2 regions of the Effusibacillus consociatus genome follow, and region 2 is predicted to be linked to the other one. Evidence: riboswitches for the same ligand, from Rfam matches in the RefSeq annotation. Region 2 holds a riboswitch; the other holds the start of a gene.
The links. Region 2 has a riboswitch for thiamine pyrophosphate ahead of thiC (phosphomethylpyrimidine synthase ThiC). Riboswitches for the same ligand answer to the same signal wherever they lie in the genome.
Positions count from the first base shown of each region.

Region 1: it holds a riboswitch for thiamine pyrophosphate, as region 2 does, so the genes downstream of both, thiE (thiamine phosphate synthase) here and thiC (phosphomethylpyrimidine synthase ThiC) in region 2, are expected to answer to the same signal.

Region 1 is NZ_JBHSHC010000052.1:86,439-94,152, forward strand. It holds gene ACFO8Q_RS07970 (ATP-binding protein) at 1-1,350, shown strand, start outside; gene ACFO8Q_RS07975 (YhcN/YlaJ family sporulation lipoprotein) at 1,467-2,045, opposite strand; gene ACFO8Q_RS07980 (hypothetical protein) at 2,155-2,319, shown strand; gene ACFO8Q_RS07985 (CoA-binding protein) at 2,462-2,893, shown strand; gene ACFO8Q_RS07990 (hypothetical protein) at 2,923-3,387, shown strand; TPP riboswitch at 3,445-3,567, shown strand; gene thiE (thiamine phosphate synthase) at 3,636-4,283, shown strand; gene thiS (sulfur carrier protein ThiS) at 4,274-4,474, shown strand; gene ACFO8Q_RS08005 (thiazole synthase) at 4,491-5,294, shown strand; partial or broken gene ACFO8Q_RS08010 (IS110 family RNA-guided transposase) at 5,412-6,661, opposite strand; gene ACFO8Q_RS08020 (MBL fold metallo-hydrolase) at 6,948-7,613, shown strand.
Region 2 is NZ_JBHSHC010000033.1:103,575-111,288, reverse strand. It holds gene ACFO8Q_RS05975 (FTR1 family iron permease) at 1-262, opposite strand, end outside; gene ACFO8Q_RS05970 (hypothetical protein) at 241-1,863, opposite strand; gene ACFO8Q_RS05965 (hypothetical protein) at 1,860-2,642, opposite strand; gene ACFO8Q_RS05960 (hypothetical protein) at 2,732-3,892, opposite strand; gene ACFO8Q_RS05955 (hypothetical protein) at 4,298-4,468, opposite strand; gene thiC (phosphomethylpyrimidine synthase ThiC) at 4,498-6,279, opposite strand; TPP riboswitch at 6,435-6,549, opposite strand; ZMP/ZTP riboswitch at 6,676-6,758, shown strand; gene purT (formate-dependent phosphoribosylglycinamide formyltransferase) at 6,831-7,714, shown strand, end outside.

The DNA.
Region 1 (7,714 bases), on a different contig from region 2:
CCCCGTGCCCTGCTGCTTATTCACCAACCTGTTACCGAGATTGAATTGGCGATTGAATATGTCCGCCGTTTGATATTCTTCGCTGCCGGGATAGGAGTGGTGCTGACCACCGGACTTTCGTTTGTGGTATCGAAGAATTTGTCCCGACCGGTGATTCAGATGACAGAAGTGGCTGAGAAAATGGCCCGGGGAGATTTTCGCGGGAAAGTGAATGTGGTAACCGGCGATGAGGTGGGCCGTCTGGGGCATACATTAAATTTCCTCGCTGAAAGTTTGGCCGAAACGATTGACCATCTTTCAAAAGAAAAAGAACAGGTGTCGGGAATCCTGCGTTCTATGACCGATGGAGTGGTATCAGCCGATCTGGAGGGAAGAATCATTTTGGCCAACCCACCTGCCGAAAAATGGCTTCGCTCCTTGTTAATCGAGGAAACCGGGAAACCGGTGGAAGATCGTCTGCCCAAGCAGATTATTGACCTGAAGAATTCAGTTATTGAAAATCCGGCCAGCCGGACAGCGGAACTGAATTGGCGAGGGCGTTATATTTCACTGACGATGACACCGCTTTATGAGCCTGATGGCGGAGCTGTCAGAGGTGTAGTAACCGTATTCCGGGACGTTACGGAAGAGCGCACTCTGGATCGAATGAGAAAAGATTTCGTAGCCAGTGTTTCTCACGAATTACGGACCCCGCTCGCTATGATGCAGGGTTACGCGGAAGCCTTGTTGGATGAGTTTGGGGATGACCCTGAGCAGCGTGAAGAATTGACCCATATTATCTTGGATGAAACGCATAGGATGAAGCGGCTTGTTAATGATCTGCTGGATTTGGCCCAATTGGAAGCGGGACAATTCGAGCTGCACGCTGCAGAGATTGACCTGGTCAACGTTGTAAAATGGGTGGGAAGAAAGTTTCAGCCGCTCGCTCATGAACGGAATCTGAAATTTCAGGTTGAAATAGAAGAACCGGAGCACTATCCTATCCTTGGCGATTCAGACCGATTGGAACAGGTATTGACGAATTTGATCGACAACTCGATGCGACATACTCCTGAAGAGGGAACCGTAACCCTGTCGATGACCAAAGAAGGGGCTTATACGCGTATTTCTGTTTCTGATACGGGAGAAGGAATCCCACAGGAAGACCTTCCGTTTATTTTCGAGCGTTTTTATAAAGTGGATAAAGCAAGAACACGCTCAAAAGGCGGGACCGGTTTAGGGCTCTCCATTGCAAAAAATATCGTCCTTAAACATAAGGGGGAGATTGTGGTGACAAGCACAGTCGGTCAAGGCACCACTTTTACTGTGCTGCTCCCTCTCTTGGAAAAAACAAACACCCTGCACTCATAAAGTGCAGGGTTTGTTGTGTTTTTTTAGGTTGGTTTAGTTTGTCCTTTTGGGTTCCGGGGTCCCCACAAAGTACCCGGTGTTGCTTCAACGCTTCACATCGCTTTGTGGGGTGCTTTTTAAGTCTCTGGGAAAAGCCGGCTCAGGATATCTGCGATTTCATCGGCGAACGAAGAGATGGGACGACCGGAGCGAACGCCGTTAGACAGTTCACGAATTCTCGTAACCGTATCCACATCCGCTGTCACTACAGCTTTGTAACCCGGCCCGGTCCTCTCCGCGGCTTCCTTGACAGAGTATTTCACCGTATCAATCTTGGAGCCGCTGATATCCGATTTCAGATCGACTCCAACCAGACATAGCCGGCCTGTCAGCAAAACATATGCCCGTTCTACCCCGGGGATTCGGATAAGAACCTGAGCAATGTGATCCGCTTGCTGGGACGCGTTTCCGTATGCTGTCGAGCGTTGTTCCTGTTGCGGAGAGCGAATGTTTTTTTGCGCATCCGGATTGCCCGGAATTTCCGGAGCTTCTTTGGTGGTTGGATTTTCTTCTCCGGGAGGCGTCCGCTCCATACCGGGTTTGTTGGGGCCTTCGGTTGTGGGACCGTATTTTGGTTGTGCAGCGGGACGGCAACCGGCCAGGGATATAAAAGTACATAGCACCATAAAAGTGGATACCCATTTTTTAGAATTCATTTGGAATCACCTCATTTTGTAGTATTTCCACCGATAGAAAATATCCGTAAGGGATCTCACGGTAATTTTGGTTGAATATGGGGTAGTATAAGGGAAGAGGTGAACTGAGATGTCCTGGGTGTATTATGGAAAACTGTTCGACAGCAAATTTCAAGCCGGCTGTCTGGCAGCCAGAATTCGTGAGGACTGGTGGATGAACGAATATCGCTCCCCACGATTTGTGGGTATTTATCAGACAAAATCGGGTCGCTACGGCGTGAAATACTTGTGGTAACTGAGTTTTTCACGTGGAACAATTCGAAAAATTCACAAAGAGTGTCGAATTTTGATTGTGCAATTTTTAAGAACTACTTGCGGTGCAATAGGGTATCGTTTGGATTATGACATCTACTTGCAAAAAGGGGAGGAATTTAAAAATGCACGTAAACCCGGATGATCAAAAAATTGCGGAACTTCTTCGGGAATCCAAGAACATTGCAGTTTTTGGGCTGTCTGATGACCCATCTAAGGCAAGCAACCAGGTCGCTCAATATCTTCAATCGCAAGGATATGAAATTGTACCCATTAACCCAAAGGCAACATCGATTCTTGGCCGAAAAGCGCATCCGACTCTTCTGGATGTCGAAGGACCTATCGACATCGTTGACGTATTTCGTCGAAGCGAACAAATTCCTGAAGTAGTGGATCAAGTTCTGCAGATGCAGCATAAACCCAAGGCTGTCTGGATTCAGTTGGGAATCGTAAACGATGAGCAATGCCGGAGAATTGAAGAAGCCGGAATCATGGCGATTCAGGATTCCTGTTTGAAAGTGGAACATTACCGGCTGCTGGGCAAGGAGAAACTTTAATTAATCGAAGTTGCAAGAGGAGGTCTGTCATGGCAGATCGTGAAAAGGAGAAACATTCAAAGCCCGATTTTTCCCCCCTTCCCAAAAGCTATGAGCACCGTGCTTCCATGAAGTGGATTACAATCGAGTCAGTACGCGTTGTTCTGGAGCGTTTGAAGGAGCAAACCGATCAGCGAATTGTGCTCTTAACACCCGTAGGATTCGTGGAGGGGGAATTAACGGACATTGCCCCTTCCTATTCTGAATCATTTAAAATGGAATTCGGGGAGGATCTGACCCCTGATATTACCTCAATGGTAGCCAATTTAAGAATTGATCTGCTCCGCATGATTGAAAAACATGAAGACAAGTTGGAAATAATCGATTCAGCTCCACTGATTGGGCTAAAGAATGTAACCGTCCGGTCTTCGGGTCAAATCTACCAACTTCCGGAGATCACGATATTTGCAGATCAGGTAGCCGGATTTGCAGTGTCTCGACAATTTTTGATCTAGCCGATTTTTGAACTGGCTATTGTCAGGAGAAAGTGTTTTTTGGTAAACTTATGCTAATGATTCCACTAGGGGTGCTGATGATAATTCGGCTGAGAGAGGACGTTCCTCAACCCTTGGAACCTGTCAGGCAGTGTGCCTGGGCTGGATAATGCCAGCGAAGGGAAGTGGCGACTGGATCATACAAGTCATCTGCCGTCTTCCTAATGGGGAGCGGTTTTTTTATTCGTTGTTGAAGGCGCGTGGTTCATATGGATAGCAGGCTGTACGTCATAACAGGTAAATCTTTCTTAAAAGGCAGACGTCTTGAAGATGTCATCAGGGAGGCTATCGATGGGGGAGCCGATTGCATACAGCTCCGGGAGAAAGACATATCTTCCCGTGAACTTCTGGAGATGGGCCGCCTGTTACGACAGATAACGAAAGAAAAGGCCATTCCTTTCATTGTAAACGACAGATTGGATATTGCACTCGCGGTAGATGCCGATGGTATTCATTTGGGTCAGGATGATATGCCGATCGAGATAGCGAGAAAGCTGTTGGGACCTGACAAAATCATTGGGATCTCCACCCACGGCGTAGAAGAAGCTGTTGCGGCAGAGCTGGCAGGGGCGGACTACATTGGGCTTGGTCCCATAAAAGCTACTCAAACCAAGCTGGATACGGAACCGGTGATCGGGATAGAAGGAATCCGGGAAGTTCGCCGTCATGTGTCGTTACCGATTGTTGCGATTGGCGGGGTCAAGCAGGAAGACGCTGCAGAAATCGTACAAGCCGGTGCGAATGGCGTTGCGGTGATCAGTGCTGTCATAGGAGCGGATGATGTTTACCAAGCCTCCAGTGCTCTGCGGGCACAAGTGGATCGTGTCAGAGAGGAAGGGGAGATAATATGGAACTGATCATTAACGGGCAGATCAAACATCTTCACGCGGCGAAGACAATCGCCGATGTAGTGAACCATTTCGGGCTTAATGAAAAAATCATTGTAATTGAACACAATTTGGAAATTGTGCCGCGTGAAAAATACGAAGAAATGAAGGTTAGTCCCAGGGATAAAATCGAAATCGTCCACTTTGTCGGTGGCGGTTGATTAGGAGGAATTCATAATGACCACTCAAACGGCCCAATCCACAGTCCAGTCGGATGTTTTGCAAATCGGAGACCATAGTTTTGCTTCCCGTTTATTTCTGGGAACAGGCAAGTTTTCCGATTTGGACATTCAGCAGCAAGCGGTTGACGCTTCGGGAACCGAGGTTCTCACGTTTGCGGTTCGCCGGCTTAATCTGGAAACTCCCGATGCTCCCAATTTTCTTGAGCGTCTCGATCTGAAAAAATACACGTTGCTCCCTAATACAGCCGGTGCGGCAACTGCAGAAGAAGCGGTTCGCATCGCCCGTTTGGCAAAAGCGTCAGGTCTCTGTGACATGATCAAGGTGGAAGTGATTGGAGATCCACGAACCCTGCTGCCGGATCCGATTGAAACTCTAAAGGCAACCCGAATCCTGGTGGAAGAGGGATTTACGGTGCTTACATATACTTCTGATGACCCGATTCTGGCTCGCCATCTGCAAGAAGCGGGGGCCCATGCGGTAATGCCGGGTGCTTCTCCAATCGGTTCCGGGCTTGGTATTGTGAATCCGCATTATCTTAAATTTATTATCGAAGAGGCGAAGGTCCCTGTTATTATTGATGCAGGTGTAGGCTCCCCGTCCGATGTCGCGCTGGCCATGGAGTTGGGGGCAGATGGTGTTCTCCTGAATACGGCTGTAGCGGGAGCGACAAATCCGGTTTTGATGGCGGAAGCAATGAAACTCGCGGTACAAGCCGGTCGCAAAGGTTTTCTTGCGGGCCGAATTCCAAAGAAACGTTATGCGAGTGCCTCCTCACCTCTTGAAGGAATGATCGAATAAGGGGGGTGAAGTCTGAAATCCTTAGCAAACACACTCAACAGGGAAAATGGCATGCTAAATAAGCCGTTCACAAGACGACTAAATGGTAAATTATGTATTACTGATAGGGGAAGGAAATCAGGTTGCAACCGTCATAATTCGGTACCCCTGAGCTTGTGCCAATAAAATCGCTTGTTCTACCGTGATTTCACGGTTTACTGGACGAACATCGGATGTTTTATACAAATCGGGGTTGTAGGGTTCTTTATTCTTCAAGATATGGTAGATGGCCGTTAACAGCATACGGGCAATCGCAATGATTGCGCGTTTGTGGCCTCTACGCCTTTTGAGTTGTAAGTAGCGGTTTCGGATTTCGGGATGTTTTTCACTTTTGACTACAGCGGTAGCACACTGTACCAAAAGGGGCTTGATGTAGCAGCCGGCTCTCGAAATCCTTACTGACTTTTTCTTGCCTGCACTTTCATTATTTGAAGGTGTGAGTCCTGCCCAGGAGCACAAATGCTTGGCTGTCGGGAACACGTCCATATTCACACCGATTTCCGAAACCACGGCAATGGCGGAAAACAGGTTTTTGAAGGACGGTACAGTCAAGATCAACTTGAGTTCTTCGGAGTAGGACTCGGCAAGAGAAAGAATAATGGCTTCCAGATCTGCTTTACGGGATTCAAGGTCTTCGTAGTGTTGTTTGATGACCTTGATTTTTCCAGCCTGTTCGGGCGAAATGAGTCCGTCAATCGCGAGTTTCAGTTCGGGAAGTTTCCCTTTCATGGAGCCGTGAATGAGCGGTTCCATGTCAAAAGACGTATCGAGCGGATCGTCCAGCAGTTTGTCAATAATCTTCATAGAGCTTTTGCCGAACGTATCGGAAACGACATTTCCAAGCTGAATGTTCGAAACCGTCAGGCTGTTTTGGAGCCGATTTTTCTCGCTCGACGAAAAGTTTGTCAGCTTAAAGCGGTAGCGCATCAGGTCGCGCAGCTGCCGGATCGGCAAGGGAGGCATAAAGCTTCCGGCGACAAGGTCGTGCTTGAACAAATCGGCAATCCATTGGGCGTCCTTTTTGTCCGTCTTCTTGCCGCGAATAGCCTTGACGTATTTCGGGTGAGCCAGCGTGATGTTGCAGGAATGCTCCAGAATATTGAACACGGGAATCCGGTATTTCCCGGTCGATTCCATACAGACATCCTTGCAGTCATTCTCACAAAGCCATTGTGACAGCTCATTCAGTCCTTTGGTAAAGGTTGAAAAGCGATGGCGTTTGTAAGTCGTGACGCCTTTGCTGTTTTGGTGGAAGCGATACAAGCAACCACGAAGGTTTTGTGAACGTCAATTCCACAACAGACGGGGTACACAATTTTTAAAGCCATAGGGTATCTCCTTTCCATGATATACAGGGATAGTCAGCATTGACTGATTGCCCAGCAATAAACGAGTTGTTTATCAAAGATAAGTCTGCGTGCTCGAAGCGACACTTATTTGTGCTCGGAAAGGCAATCTACACATATAATCATGCGGTCACCTCATAAATGGGGCGGCCCACTCACCTCCGCGTGATTTGTAGTGTACTGTGATCCCTGTAAATTAAGAATACAAAAAAATCGCCCGAGGGAAACGGATTTCATTCCGTTTTGTGCCTTGAGCGAAGCGAAAGGAATGGCAATAATCATGCATATCCAAGGGTTTGCACTTGGTGCTTTCCAAACCAATTGTTATGTAGTAACTGATGAAGGTACACGGACTGCGCTCGTGATTGATCCCGGCTACAATCCCGAGATTGTGTTGGACGCAATTGATGACTATAAGGTTACACATATTTTACTTACGCACGCTCATTTGGACCACATTGGAGGTTTGGGGAAGCTTAAAGAAGTTACGGGGGCACCCATATACATCCATGAGAATGAGAAAGATTGGCTAACCAATCCGATGCTTAACGGATCCGGCAGGTGGCCGCAATTGGGGGGGCCGATAACAGATCCCGCCGCGGATCACTTTGTGGCGGAGGGAGATAAGATTCCGTTTGCAGGCAGGGAGCTGTCGGTCGTATTTGTTCCGGGACATTCTCCTGGTTCGGTGGCATATATTTTGGAAGATCAGGTTTTTGCCGGGGATACGCTGTTCTATGGCAGTATCGGTCGCACGGATTTGCCGGGTGGAGATTTTGACACTTTAATTACCAGCATACGCACCAAGTTATACACGCTTCCTCCACAAACTGTTGTGTATCCGGGACACGGTCCGGAAACCACTGTTGAACGTGAAAAGAAGCTCAATCCGTTTGTCAGAGAAGATTATGTGTATGATGGTGAAATCGAGTGATGCAGGATGGACTGCATCGCTTTTTTTTTTAAAAGATAGTTTTTAGAATCCTTTTGCCGATTCGTGTTTTTCGCTGATCAGCTCTATATTTGTGTTTATTT
Region 2 (7,714 bases):
TCTGGGTCAGCAAAAGGGCGGAAATGAACATAATTGAGATTTTTAGATACATTTCGCTGCCCATCACCGCAAAACCGGTAAGTACAACCTGGAACAGCAGCGCTGCACCAAAGCTGGCTGCGACAGCAAGTCCTGCCCCCAACCAGACGTAAATAGTAAATTCGGGGCGGTTCACCCTTTTTAGATAAGAAGTAATGATTCCCACGATCAAAAGGGCTTCCAACGCCTCGCGGAACGTAATCAGTAATGCTTGGATTTCCATGCTGTTTCCCCCTCTCCCCTCCGCAGTTCTTCCAGTAGCAAAGGTGTCCCCTCGTAAAGAACTATTCGATGATAGGTGGGATACAACCAGGGATTCCCTTGAAATACCGCCACCGGTTGAAAAAATCCGGAAACCTCCCGGTCCAGCCCCGCCACCATGGCGCTCGTCCCTAGAATTCTTCTCGGCGGAACCTCATACTGCAGAATTTCCGTTCGGAAATCCTCCCACTTTCGAAGTCGGATGGAAGTATGATCCGGACTCATATATTCGAGCACGCGCTGTTCTTCCCATGTGAAAATCAGACTGTCTTTCTCCTGCACATTGGCTTTTACGTAGCGGGCCAGTTGGACCATCGGGGATTCTTTTGAATCCGCCTCTTTCAGAATCGGATAGGATACGCTGATCAATGCGGCTATCCATATCATCCCGAAAACGGTCAAAATCCGTCCGCTCCCGTTCCGCTCGTTCCAGATCCGTTGTATGGCCTCCCCCACCCGATAGGCGATCCCTTCAAGCCCCACTACCAATAAATAGAGTAGCGGCGGCAGCAAAGGCAGAATATGCCGGGGCTTCTCCACGTTCTGAGCAAAAAAAGCCCACAGCAGATAGGGGATGATCCAGACGAATAAGAATACCCGGTGCTTGAAGGGCAGTCGATCCCTCCTTACCGCAAGCCCTGAAATTCCGATGCCGGCCATTACGAAAGAAATCCAACGCCCACTTTCTCCATTCCCCCACCATATGGTACCAAGTCCGGCTCCACCGATCTGTCGGAACAGAAAGAGCTTGGCACGATCCGCCAAGGAAGCACCCGCCTGATACGTTCCTCCCCAATCGGAGAAATGCCCTCCTGTAAACGAGACGGCTAGGGCAAGAAACGAATCAATTCCACCTGTAGAAAGAATCAAGGCCGTTACCCAAATGCAGCAAGTGAATGCCCCTGCCCCACAAGAAATGACTGCAATTCTGACCCGCAGCTTCTGTGCGACTTCCCGGTTACGGAGTACCTGAACGCTCGCCCACAGCCAGAGCAGCGACAGAGCCAGATAAGACACACGAACACCCAGCAGCAATCCCAGCGTAATGCCAGAGGCAGCCAACGCCCAACTCATCCCTCCGTTCCTGGAGACGCCGTCTTGCAATCTGCCTTCTGCAGCCGCACTCCACGAAAAAAACGCCAGCCACGCCGCCAGAAAAGCACCCAACGAGTCAGACATCGGTTGAATGCTCGTAATAAGCGGCAAAGGGGCGACCGTGTACATCCAGACCGTCAAGCGGGCCGCTGCTGCGGAGCCCATTTCATGAAACAACAGCCAGAGCGGGATGACGGTGAATCCTCCCGCAACTGCTGACAATACGGTCAACGTCAGAAAAGGATCGTCCATCCACGAATGGAAAAGATGGGCCGCCAAAATATAGACCGGATATCCGGGAAAATGAGGCTGCATTCTTGCCAGGTCATATTGTTCGAGTGCAAGCGCAAAATCGACATCATCCCATCCGGTCGGATAGGGGGCCACGAACAACAGCCTCACCGTTACCGCAAACAGGGTAAGCAGTGCCAGATGGGCAATGGCCCGGCGACCTCCCCGCATCCTCACTTCCGCATCTTCCTTCGGGTCAAGATAATCACTCCTGCAACCACAATCACAATCAAGGCAATCGGAATCCAGTTCTTCACATCCGAAAAATCAGTCCCGACCTGTTTCTTTGCATTCTGCTCATTGCCGGGTCCGCTGCCTTCCTTAAAGTGACCGACTTCCAAACTCTTGAGACCAAACTGGTCTTGTAAAGACTTCAGGATCTTTTCTTTACTCGATTTGAAGGATGCCGGATCCGGTTCTTTCACCCCTACACCGAATAAACCGGGATTGCCGAGTGATTGAAGAGCATTCTCAAATTCCTGTCGGACCGATGCATCCAAGGCCGCATTTTTTTCCTTCACGCTCGGTGAGAGCGCTGCGTAAGTGGCATTGGCTTTCGCAATCAGCAGCTTGGTCTGCGAGTAGTTCTTGAAATCTTTTTCAATATTCTCGAGCCGCCGTGCAATGTTAAGCACAAGAATCTTTTGCATGTCATGGATCACTTCATCTTTTTTCTTTTCATTCAAGTTTGCCAATACGGATGCGGCCGGTTCCGGCCCCATATGCATGTCCAATTCATTTTTGACAGGCTCAAAAATCGCTTTGGCGCCTGCAAAATCCGCGGGGGACTCGTTGAGCTTCGCCACCATCTTTTTATAAACTTCAGCTACTTGTTCCTCGTTCGGATCCCCATAGGAATAAGCTCCGGCAGCTGCCGGAAACAAACCGGCAACCAATGCCAAGCCGCATCCAACAAGCAGCAATTTCCGTAACCGGCTCAGTTTTACCTTCACCACACGTGCCCCCCTGCCCAAGGCCAATTGATGGATTTCCCATATTTGCACAAAGCGGGTACACGGATGTTCCGGATACCCTTTCGTCACTGCTATTTTCCTGCTTTGGCCAGTTTATCCAGAGAAGGTTCGATCTCTTTAAAGAGAGCGTCCGCCTTCGCCTTGTCGTTCGCTTTCGCCGCTTTCAGCAGTTCGTTCGCCTTTTCCACGAGGGTCTTGGTTTGAGCTTCGCCGAGAATTTTCTTGGCATCAGCTTCGATCACGTTGATGAACAGAGCGCCTTCGAGTGCGGTGATTGCGCCTTTGTCCTTACCGAAGTTCTCGAATGATTCTTTGTATTCACTCTTGGCAACCTTAGCAAACCCACGGACAAAAGCTTTATTGATTTCGTCAGCCTTGATGTCTTTTGTCGAGGTCTTCAGATCAAATTTGTTTTGGATGAATTCCGCATCTTCCTTAGCGGATTTTACAAGATATGCGTGCAGGGATTGATAGAATGCCCAGCCTTCCGCCTGCTCAGTTTTCGGATCTTTGCCTTCTGCGACCGCTTTTTCAACTTTGTAAGCGTATCCCTGTGCCGCGCCTGCTGCCAGATAGAAGGTCTTCATCAAAGTCTTATCCACTACTTGCTTAGCAAGGGAGAAATCAAGCTTCTTGCCTCCCTCAATTGCCGCATCCATATCCTTCAGAGCGCCATCAATTGCAGTTACCATTTGGGTCTGGTATGCAGTGTCACGCTTTTCAACGGTCGATTTCAAGACACCATTGTAATACGCTTTCGCCTGATCCAATTCTGCCTTTGCCTTTTCTTTGTCGGCAATGTTGTCTTCAACCGCTTTAAAGTTGTGACGAAGAGTCAAGAAGAACACTTTTTGTCCAAGTTTATCCACCACTTGCTTCACGATGTCAGACTTCAGCGAACCTTCTTTGCCAGCTTTGATCGCGCTGGAGATTTCCTGATCCAGCTTCTCGCTGTACTCACTGTCGCGATCTTGAACCAGCTTCTTGAATTGTTCGTTATAGAGCTTTTCTACTTTCTCAAAATCAACCTTGCCGCCGTCCTTGCCCTTCCCCAGCTCTTCGACCATATCCTTATAGGCTTTGACTCGTTCCGCAGGAGCTGCTTTTTGTGCGTCCTGCTTCGGTGCTTCCTGCTTTGGCTGTTCGGCCGGTTTTGCCGTTTCCTTCGAACCGCAAGCTGTCAAAACGAGTGAAGATGCAAGTACTGCAATTGCCCATTTTTTGTACGACATAATGTTTTTCCCCCTGAATATGTAGATAGTTTGTAATGGATTTGATCCTATTGATAATGATTATCACTTCCATCGATAGAATACAACGAACCTGCCAAGTCTGTAAAGAGAAATTTTTCAAGTTTGATTTATCAAATAAAAAAAGGCTCCGATCGAAGCCCCGTCGTACGAATCCGAACCGCGCTTGGAGGAAGCCTTATCTCTAAAACCGTTCTCAGATTATAGCGGGATGATGTAGAACGTGACAGCTCATCTCCGCTCTCAAAAAATCTCATCTTCATCACTTTATCTTGTGTTAATTAGACTGGTCCCGGAAAAGGTTACAACTTGCGCATTAAGAACCCCTTGTCAGAAATCACCTTTCTGACAAGGGGTTCTCGAATTAAAGCTTTGCAACAACCAATTTCAATAATAAAGCGATTCGGTCAGATTGCATTTGACACATGTCTGGGTATATTGATTTTCGACAAAATCATGAGCGCATGTTTTTCGGATCTGTTCCAATTCAAGCTTCAATTTTTGAAGCCGCTGGGAAATCTCAGTGATTTCATGCTCGATCTCCTGCACCCGTTTCATGCATGTGCCTCCTAGCCCAATCCGGTTTTCTATTTGTAAATCTGTCCGCCTGCCTCACGGAATTCTTTTGCTTTCTCCTCCATGCCTTCATCGATTGCAATTTCCAGCTCGATTCCTTTCGTTTCGGCATATTCGCGAATATCCTGGGTGATCCGCATGCTGCAGAACTTCGGACCGCACATCGAGCAGAAGTGAGCTGTCTTGGCACCTTCGGCCGGGAGGGTTTCGTCATGGTATTCCATTGCCCGTTCCGGATCAAGGGACAGGTTGAATTGGTCACGCCAGCGGAATTCAAAGCGTGCTTTCGAAAGCGCGTCGTCCCGTTTTTGCGCATTTGGATGCCCTTTCGCCAGATCGGCTGCGTGAGCGGCAATTTTGTAGGCAATTACCCCTTCGCGAACGTCATTCTTGTTCGGAAGTCCAAGGTGTTCCTTCGGTGTAACGTAGCACAACATAGCCGTACCGTACCAACCAATCATCGCCGCACCGATAGCTGACGTAATGTGATCGTAAGCCGGAGCGATGTCGGTTGTTAAAGGTCCTAATGTATAGAAAGGCGCTTCATGGCAGATTTCCAGCTGCAGGTCCATATTTTCTTTGATCTTATGCATCGGGACATGTCCCGGTCCTTCAATCATCACCTGTACATCGTGTTTCCAAGCGATTTCGGTCAGTTCGCCGAGCGTTTTCAGTTCAGCAAATTGGGCTTCGTCGTTCGCATCGGCAATGGAACCCGGACGCAATCCGTCACCCAGTGAGAAGGCAACATCATACGCTTTCATGATTTCGCAAATTTCTTCGAAGTGAGTATACAGGAAGTTCTCTTTATGGTGCGCCAGGCACCATGCGGCCATAATCGATCCGCCGCGGGACACGATACCGGTTACACGCTTCGCGGTTAACGGTACGTAACGCAGCAGAACACCCGCATGAATGGTAAAGTAATCGACACCCTGTTCCGCTTGTTCGATCAATGTATCACGATAGATCTCCCAGCTGAGGTCTTCCACGACTCCGTTTACTTTTTCAAGTGCTTGATAGATAGGAACCGTTCCCACAGGCACCGGAGAATTCCGAATAATCCATTCACGGGTGGTGTGGATGTTCTTACCCGTCGACAGGTCCATGATGGTGTCGGCACCCCAACGGGTCGCCCAAGTCATTTTCTCCACTTCTTCATCAATGGAGGAAGTGACAGCTGAGTTCCCGATATTCGCATTGATTTTCACATGAAAGTTCCGGCCTATAATCATCGGTTCACTTTCAGGGTGGTTAATATTAGAAGGGATAATCGCGCGCCCGCGGGCTACCTCATCGCGGACAAACTCCGGAGAGAGTCCTTCCCGGATCGCGATAAACTCCATCTCGGGAGTGATGATTCCTTTCTTTGCATAATGCATTTGTGTCACATTCTTCCCTGGCTTTGCACGTAATGGACGCCGTTGCAGACCCGGAAAAACCTCACGGTTGGCAAGCGGATCATCCGACCGGTATCCGTTGTCCTCAGGTTTTACTTCACGGCCTTCATATTCCTCTACATCTCCCCGTTCCAGAATCCAGTTACGGCGGATCGCCGGGATTCCTTTTCGGATATCGACGGTGTAGTCCGGATCTGTATACGGACCGCTCGTGTCATAGACACGCACAGGCTCATTTTCGACTTCACCTGCCGGCGTTGATGAAGGGTGAAGCTGGATTTCCCGCATTGGCACCTTCAAATCGGGCCGGGAACCTTCCACATAGACTTTGCGACTTCCTGGAAAAGCTGACTTCAAATCGATGTTCGGACTGTTTTGAATGATGTGAGACACTATTCCTACCTCCCTATTCTTATTGGAAAAAGTCCGTTGGACAGGATCGGATATTCCAGCATAAACGAAAATTGGGCACTAAAAAACCGGATCCCGCAGAAAAGGATCCGGTCAAACATACGGCAGATTCGCAGGGTAAGCTTCATCCACAAAAGTATGTATGCCAACTACTTTCCTACGCTGGTATGATCCAGATCAGGTCCTGAGGGTCGAGAAACTTCAAAGCGTCTCTCTCTCAGCCCAAGCTCATGGGCACCCCTAGTAGCAAAACTTTTTCGGTTCTTATGTATTAACTATACCATAAGCAGTGGAGTTGACAAGTATCATTTTACATATCATTTTACATGCTTGATCCTTACCCGATAGAGTGCTATGCTTAACTCAAAACAGAACTTGTACCAATCGCATGACTGGCGGATATTGTGGAGCACCACAAGGGAATGCGATTGTTTCAGAAGCCGGCCGCCTGGGCACCCTTTTATCGGGAACCCAGGCGGCTTTTTGTTGCCGCAGATGTAAAACCTTATTTTACAAATCAAGGGGGTTTTAAGATGTACGGAGCACCTCTCTCAAAACACGCAAAAAAGGTGATGCTGCTCGGATCAGGAGAGCTCGGAAAGGAAGTTGCCATTGAAGCCCAACGTCTTGGAGTGGAAATGATCGCAGTCGACCGGTATGCGAACGCACCTGCCATGCAGGTTGCCCACCGTTCTCATGTGATGGATATGCTCGATCCTGATCAGCTGCGTTCACTGATCCAACAGGAACAACCGGATCTGATCGTCCCTGAGATCGAAGCGATTCACACACCCACTCTGGTTGAATTGGAGCAGGAAGGATATCGTGTGGTGCCCACCGCAACTGCCACCCGTCTGACAATGGACCGTGAAGGCATTCGACGGCTGGCTGCGGAGACCCTGCAGCTTCCCACCGCCCGTTATGAGTTTGCAAACAGCCTTGAAGAATTAAGGCAAGCGGTTCAAAAAATCGGTACGCCCTGTGTGATCAAGCCGGTCATGAGTTCGTCCGGCAAGGGGCAAAGCATCTGCCGTTCCCTGGACGATGTGGAGTCCTCCTGGAATTATGCGATGGAAGGCGGTCGAGCAAAAAACGCTCGGGTGATTGTAGAGGAGTTTATCCATTTTGATTCGGAGATCACGCTGCTGACGGTCCGTTCCGTTTCTGGGACAACCTACTGCGAACCGATTGGCCACATTCAAAAAGACGGCGATTACATCGATTCCTGGCAGCCCCATTTTATGACTGTCGAGCAGATTAAGGAAGCCCAGCACATTGCCAGGACGGTAACGGATGCACTTGGCGGATACGGAATCTTTGGCGTTGAGCTGTTTGTGGCACCTGACAAAATCTACTTTAGTGAAGTGTCGCCCCGCCCCCACGATACAGGGTTGGTGACACTGGTTACGCAGGATCT